Regions from separate parts of the Halomonas chromatireducens genome, predicted to be linked through region 2. Evidence: predicted binding sites of a transcription regulator. Region 2 holds the regulator's gene; the other holds the start of a gene.

Region 1 (3,417 bases), 950 kb from region 2:
GCGTGCTGTTTCGATCCTTGCCGCGCCCGGAAACGGTCGCGGTTTTTGTCGTTTCGAGAGGTAGGGCGGGCCACGCCCATCGGGTAGAATGGCAGGGTCCGTTTCCCTGCAGGTTGCCATGCCATGAATGAAACCCTCGAGTTGGATCAGGAAACCGCTGCCCTGAAGATGCCGCCTCACTCGCTTGAGGCGGAACAGTCGGTGCTGGGCGGACTGATGCTCGATAATCAGGCATGGGATACCGTGGCCGAGCGGCTGGTGGCGGACGATTTCTATCGCTACGAGCATCGCCTGATTTTCAATGCGATGACCGGTCTGGCAGAAGCCAGCCAGCCGCTGGATGTGGTGACGCTCTCCGAGGCGTTGGAAGGGCGTGACCAGCTCGGTACCATCGGTGGTCTCGCCTACCTGGCCGAACTGGCGCGCAATACGCCGTCGGCCAGCAATATTCGCGCCTATGCCGATATCGTTCGCGAGCGAGCCACCTTGCGCAAGCTTATCCGGGCGGCCAGCCAGATCGCCGATGGCGCTTTCAGCCCGCAGGGCCGGCCGGCCGATGAGCTGCTCGACGAGGCCGAACGATTGGTTTTCCAGATCAGCGAAGAACGTCCCAAGTCGGGCGGCCCCATCGGCATGAGCGAGCTGTTGGCCAAGGCGGTGGATCGCATCGACGAGCTGTTCAACATGCAGGGTGAGATGACGGGCCTGTCCACCGGCTTTCGTGATCTCGACGAAATGACAACTGGCTTGCAGCCATCCGACCTGGTGATCATTGCCGGACGCCCCTCCATGGGCAAGACCACCTTCGCCATGAATCTGGTCGAGCATGCGGTGATCGCCAGTGACAAGCCGGTCATGGTCTTCTCCATGGAGATGCCTGCCGAATCGTTGATGCTGCGCATGCTGTCGTCGCTGGGTCGCATTGACCAGACGCGCGTGCGTACCGGACAGTTGGAGGACGAGGATTGGCCACGGCTGACCTCGGCGGTGAACTTGCTCAAGGACAAGCAGCTGTTCATCGACGACACGGCAGCGCTGTCACCCAACGAGATGCGCTCGCGTATTCGCCGGTTGGTCCGTGAGCACGGCAATATGGCGCTGGTCATGATCGACTACCTTCAGTTGATGCAGATCCCGGGCTTTTCTGAAAACCGGACCGGCGAGATATCGGAAATCTCCCGCTCCCTGAAAGGCCTGGCGAAAGAGTTCGGCTGCCCGGTAGTGGCTTTGTCGCAGCTCAACCGCTCGCTTGAACAGCGCCCCAACAAGCGGCCGGTGATGTCGGATCTGCGTGAATCCGGCGCCATCGAGCAGGATGCGGATGTCATTGCCTTCGTCTACCGCGACGAAGTCTATAATCCGGATAACCCCGATAATCAGGGGCTAGCAGAGCTGATCATCGGCAAGCAGCGTAACGGCCCCATCGGTACGGTGCATATGGCCTTTATCGGGCGCTATACCCGCTTCGAGGATCTAGCACCTGACACCTATGGCGAGTCGTTTGGAAGTTGATCCTCTTCCGGGGCCTTGAGCCTGCGAGTGGGCACCGTATAATGCCGACCCCCGACAGATCACCAGGAGGTAGCATGGCAAGCGGATTCAGACGCGGCAAACAGCAGCGCGCTCCGAAGCTGGAGGCGCGTGGCGAACTGCAATCGCTGGAGCGGGAAGGCCCTTTCAAGGAGTGGCTGGGGATGCCTGACCTCTACCGCTTCCAGCTGGTTGTGGAGGGCGAGGCATACAGCTATCAGACCGAAGATGCCGAACTCGCGGTGTCCGTTGGTGACCGCGTGGTGTTTCGCTACAAGGAGACCAAGGCGGGTAAGTGGGTGGATCGCCGTTCGCTGGCCAAGGCTATCGATCCCTCAGATTATCAGTAGCCCTTCCGCTGTCGGTCTGACGCAAGATTAACTGCCTCTTGGCGATTCTAGCGTAATACCGGCTGCCTGAGTCCCATATCACGGAACCCTTCCGCTGTCCGGTAGTCTCACTTTCAATATGCTACTGTCATGCTAATGCCATCGGGCGCAGTCATGCTGTGCCCGAGCTGCATCTGATATTGCGCCATTCAATGTCCGTTACATGGAGGGAACCATGGACTTCAATGATCTCAAGGCCTTTGCGGCCAATCACGATAACTACGAAATTCGCGTCATTACTCACGCGGGCAGTCACTGCTATCAGGTTGAACTGGAGGATATGGAAGGCGCCCGGCACCTGCTGACAAGGCGCACCAAGCCAGTCGTGTTTCGCTCGTTGGAGGATGTGTATCTGGAACTCCAGCGGGCCGGAATCCACCGTGCCTTCCTGGTACAGCATGTGCCTCATGACGAAGTCGTCGGTCGTGAGGCTCATTATCAGGATCCCTTGACCTCACGCATGCCTCTGGTTTTCTGATTGATCCGGTTGCCAGCCTGGCAACAGCGCTCTTCGCAAGCTGTACAGTTTTTTGATCGAGTACAGCTTTTTACCCCTTCCGGGCGCCTGGCCTGATAAACTGTCCGCTGTCGTGAGTCACCGACCATTATCCGTCATTGACCAGAAGGAGCAGCGTGCATGACCTCAGCGGGAGTGGAACAGGATCAGCCCGGCAAGGGGCGGCTGGCCCATGCGGCAGAGGACCATCCGCCCGTGGCGAAGCGGAAGGTCGGGGTTCTTGTGGCGAACCTGGGCACGCCGGATGCCACCGACTACTGGTCGATGCGTCGCTACCTCAATGAGTTCCTCTCCGACAAGCGGGTGGTGGACTATCCGGACTGGAAGTGGCAGCCACTGCTGCAACTGATTATCCTCTCCAAGCGACCTTTCAGCTCCGGCCGGGCCTATCGCGGTATCTGGAACACCGAGAGGGATGAAAGTCCGTTACTTTCCATCACCAGGGAACAGACCCGCAAGGTCGCCGAAGAGCTCGAGGCACTGTATGGCGATCAGGTAGTGGTCGATTTCTGCATGCGCTACGGCAACCCCTCCACCGACAGCGTGCTGCGTCGGATGCAGGCGCAGGGCTGCGATCGTATCCTGTTCTTTCCGCTCTATCCCCAGTACGCCTCGCCGACCACCGCCACGGCCAACGACCAGGCATTTCGTACGCTAATGAAGCTCAAATGGCAGCCGGCGTTTCGTACCGTGCCGGCCTATTTCGATGAGCCGGCTTATCTCGATGCGCTGGCAGCCTCGGTGGAGGAGGGCTACGCTGCCGCCGAAACGCCGCCGGAGGTACTGGTGGCATCCTATCATGGTGTTCCGAAACGCTATCTGATGGAAGGTGACCCCTACCATTGCCAGTGCCAGAAGACGACGCGACTGCTCAAGGAGCGCCTGGGCTGGCCCGACGATGCCATCGTCACCGCATTCCAGTCGAAGTTCGGTCCGGAGGAGTGGGTGGGGCCGGCCACGGTAGAGCATGTGGCCGAACTG
Region 2 (3,417 bases):
CAACAGCCTGAGCCTGAGCGCCAAGGCGGCGGCCTATGTGCAGCAGTTCTGGGCCTTCGTAAGCGGTGAGCCCCGCGAGGCGAATACCGCCGGCGGCATCTTTCCGGCGATCTTCGGCACCGTGACCATGGTGCTGCTGATGTCGCTGATCGTCAGTCCCTTCGGCGTACTGGCGGCCATCTACCTGCGCGAGTACGCCAAGCAGGGCCCGCTGCTCAAGTTGATCCGGATCTCGGTCTACAACCTCGCCGGGGTGCCCTCCATCGTCTACGGGGTGTTCGGCCTGGGCTTCTTCGTCTACACCCTGGGCGGCTCCCTCGATGAGCTGTTCTATTCCGACCGCCTGCCCTCGCCCACCTTCGGCTCGCCGGCGCTGATCTGGGCTTCGCTGACCCTGGCGCTGCTGACCCTGCCGGTGGTGATCGTCTCCACTGAGGAGGGCCTGGCGCGGATTCCCTCCTCGGTGCGCCAGGGCAGCCTGGCCCTGGGGGCGACCAAGTCCGAGACGCTGTGGAAGGTGGTGGTGCCGCTGGCCACCCCGGCGATGATGACCGGAATGATCCTGGCCATTGCCCGGGCGGCGGGCGAGGTGGCGCCGCTGATGCTGGTGGGCGTCGTCAAGCTGGCGCCGACGCTGCCGGTGGATGGCAGCTTCCCCTTCGTGCATCTGGATCGCCAGATCATGCACCTGGGCTTTCATATCTACGACGTCGGCTTCCAGAGCCCCAACGTCGAAGCCGCGCGGCCGCTGGTCTACGCCACGGCGCTGGTGCTGGTGATCCTGATCATCGTGCTCAACATGACCGCCATCAGCATCCGTAACCGGCTGCGCGAGCGCTACCGCGCCGCGTCCGATTGACGCCAACCCGACTGCATGGCGACGGCCTGGGCCGTCGCCACAACACCCAAGAGGCGAGAGATGACTACCATGACGTCAGCCATGACCACCGCCAGCCATCGCGACGCCATGCTCGGCATGGGCAAGACCACCTTCAAGGTGCGCGACCTCAACCTGTTCTACGGCAAGGACCAGGCGCTCAAGGGCATCGACCTGGATATCCCGGCCAACAAGGTGACCGCCTTTATCGGCCCCTCGGGCTGCGGCAAGTCGACCCTGCTGCGCTGCTTCAACCGCATGAACGACCTGGTCGACATCTGCCGCATCGAGGGCGAGATCCTGCTCGACGACGAGAATATCTACGCCCGCGGCGTGGATGTCGCCGAGCTGCGCCGCAAGGTGGGCATGGTGTTCCAGAAGCCCAATCCCTTTCCCAAGTCGATCTACGAGAACGTCGCCTACGGCCTGCGCCTGCAGGGCGTCAACAGCAAGTCGGTGCTCGACGAGGTGGTCGAGCGCTCGCTGCGTGGCGCGGCGCTGTGGGACGAGGTCAAGGACCGGCTCGGCGACAACGCCTTCGGCCTCTCCGGCGGCCAGCAGCAGCGCCTGGTGATCGCCCGGGCCATCGCCATCGAGCCGGAGGTGATCCTGCTCGACGAACCGGCCTCGGCGCTGGACCCGATCTCGACGCTGAAGATCGAGGAACTGATCCACGAGCTCAAGGAGCAGTACACCATCCTCATCGTCACCCACAACATGCAGCAGGCGGCCAGGGTCTCCGACTACACAGCCTTCATGTACCTGGGCGACCTCGTCGAGTTCGGCGAGACCAACACCATCTTCACCGAGCCCGAGAAGAAGCAGACCGAGGATTACATCACCGGACGCTATGGATGATGCCGGCACCCACCGTCGTCACTTCCATTGGGTCGCCGGGTGCGATAGCGCTGTCATCGAAATGACATGATATCGTGCTGTTATCGTCATCGACCCGCTACTGAGCTAGAGGCCCCGAATGACAGCCAAGACCGTTCTGATCGTCGATGATGAAGCGCCGATCCGCGAAATGATTGCCGTGGCCCTGGAAATGGCCGACTACCGTGTGCTCGAGGCCGACAACGCCCAGACCGCCCACGCCATGGTCGTCGACCACCAGCCCGACCTGCTGTTGCTCGACTGGATGATGCCCGGCACCAGCGGGATCGAACTGGCCCGTCGCCTCAAGCGCGAGACCGCCACCAGCGAGCTGCCGGTAATCCTGCTCACCGCCAAGGGCGAGGAGGACAACAAGATCCTGGGGCTCGAGGCCGGCGCCGACGACTACATCACCAAGCCCTTCTCGCCGCGGGAACTGGTGGCCCGGCTCAAGGCCGTGCTGCGCCGTTCCACCCCGAAGGGGGTGGAAGACCTTGTCGAGGTCGAGGGGCTCGAGCTCGACCCGGTCAGCCACCGGGTCAGCGCCAACGGCAAGTCGCTGGAAATAGGGCCCACCGAGTACCGCCTGCTGCAGTTCTTCATGACCCACCAGGAGCGAGCCTATACCCGCGGCCAGCTGCTGGACCAGGTGTGGGGCGGGAATGTCTATGTCGAGGAGCGCACCGTGGACGTGCATATCCGTCGCCTGCGCAAGGCCCTGGGCGATGACCACCAGCATCTGATCCAGACCGTGCGTGGCACCGGCTACCGTTTTTCCATCAAGGTCTGACATGCGCCTATGGAGCCATGAAATCTGGCGGCTAGGGCTGTTGGCCGGGGCCGGCGGCCTGATCGGCTGGTTCTTCTCGGCCTTCGGGCTCGGCCTTGCCGCCGGCATGGGCGTCTACCTTTACCGCCACCTGCGCCGGCTTCGCGCCCTTCACCGCTGGCTCACCCGCAACCCCCAGGCCGAGCCACCCGCCGCCAATGGCCTGTGGGGGGAGCTGTTCGATCGGCTCTACCGCTATCAGAAAGGCCAGCGCCATACCCAGGAGCGGCTACGTACCACGCTCAAGCGCATCCAGGAGTCCTCCGAAGCCATGCGCGACAGCGTGGTGATGCTCGACCAGCATGGCGACCTGGAGTGGTGGAACGGCGCCGCCGACCGCATGCTGGGCCTGCGCACCCACCAGGATCGCGGCCAGCACATCACAAATCTGGTACGCGATCCGCGCTTCGTCGCCTACTTCAATGCCCGCGACTACCGTGACCCCCTCACGCTGCCCTCGCCCATCGACGAGCGGATGGTCCTGCAGATCCAGATCACCCTCTACGGTGACGACGAGCGCCTGTTGATGGCGCGGGACATCACGCGCCTGCATCGCCTGGAGCAGATGCGGCGCGACTTCGTCGCCAACGTCTCTCACGAACTGAGGACCCCGCTGACCGTGCTGGCCGGCTATCTCGAGACCTACGCCGACAACGCCGACCAGCTGCCACCCCGCCTCGCCCGCAGCCTCGCCCAGATGCAGGGACAGACCACGCGCATGCAGAGCCTGGTCAACGACCTGCTGCTGCTGTCACGACTGGAGCTCGAGCAGAGCGGTGACGACCACGCGCCGCTGGACATGAGCGAGCTGCTCGAGAGCGTCCGCCACGATGCC

What was found. Region 2 encodes PhoB, which activates phosphate uptake and scavenging genes when phosphate is short. Its sites were predicted from a motif close to TGTCATANNNNTGTCANA; they were not measured.
Region 1: the regulator PhoB is predicted to act here: its motif matches at 2,006-2,023, upstream of LOKO_RS10925 (DUF6482 family protein).

The regions. Positions count from the first base shown of each region.
Region 1 covers NZ_CP014226.1:2,354,476-2,357,892, reverse strand. The annotation lists gene dnaB (replicative DNA helicase) at 124-1,512, shown strand; gene LOKO_RS10930 (hypothetical protein) at 1,587-1,880, shown strand; gene LOKO_RS10925 (DUF6482 family protein) at 2,095-2,397, shown strand; gene hemH (ferrochelatase) at 2,557-3,417, shown strand, end outside.
Region 2 covers NZ_CP014226.1:3,306,253-3,309,669, reverse strand. The annotation lists gene pstA (phosphate ABC transporter permease PstA) at 1-859, shown strand, start outside; gene pstB (phosphate ABC transporter ATP-binding protein PstB) at 977-1,735, shown strand; gene phoB (phosphate regulon transcriptional regulator PhoB) at 1,854-2,543, shown strand; gene phoR (phosphate regulon sensor histidine kinase PhoR) at 2,545-3,417, shown strand, end outside.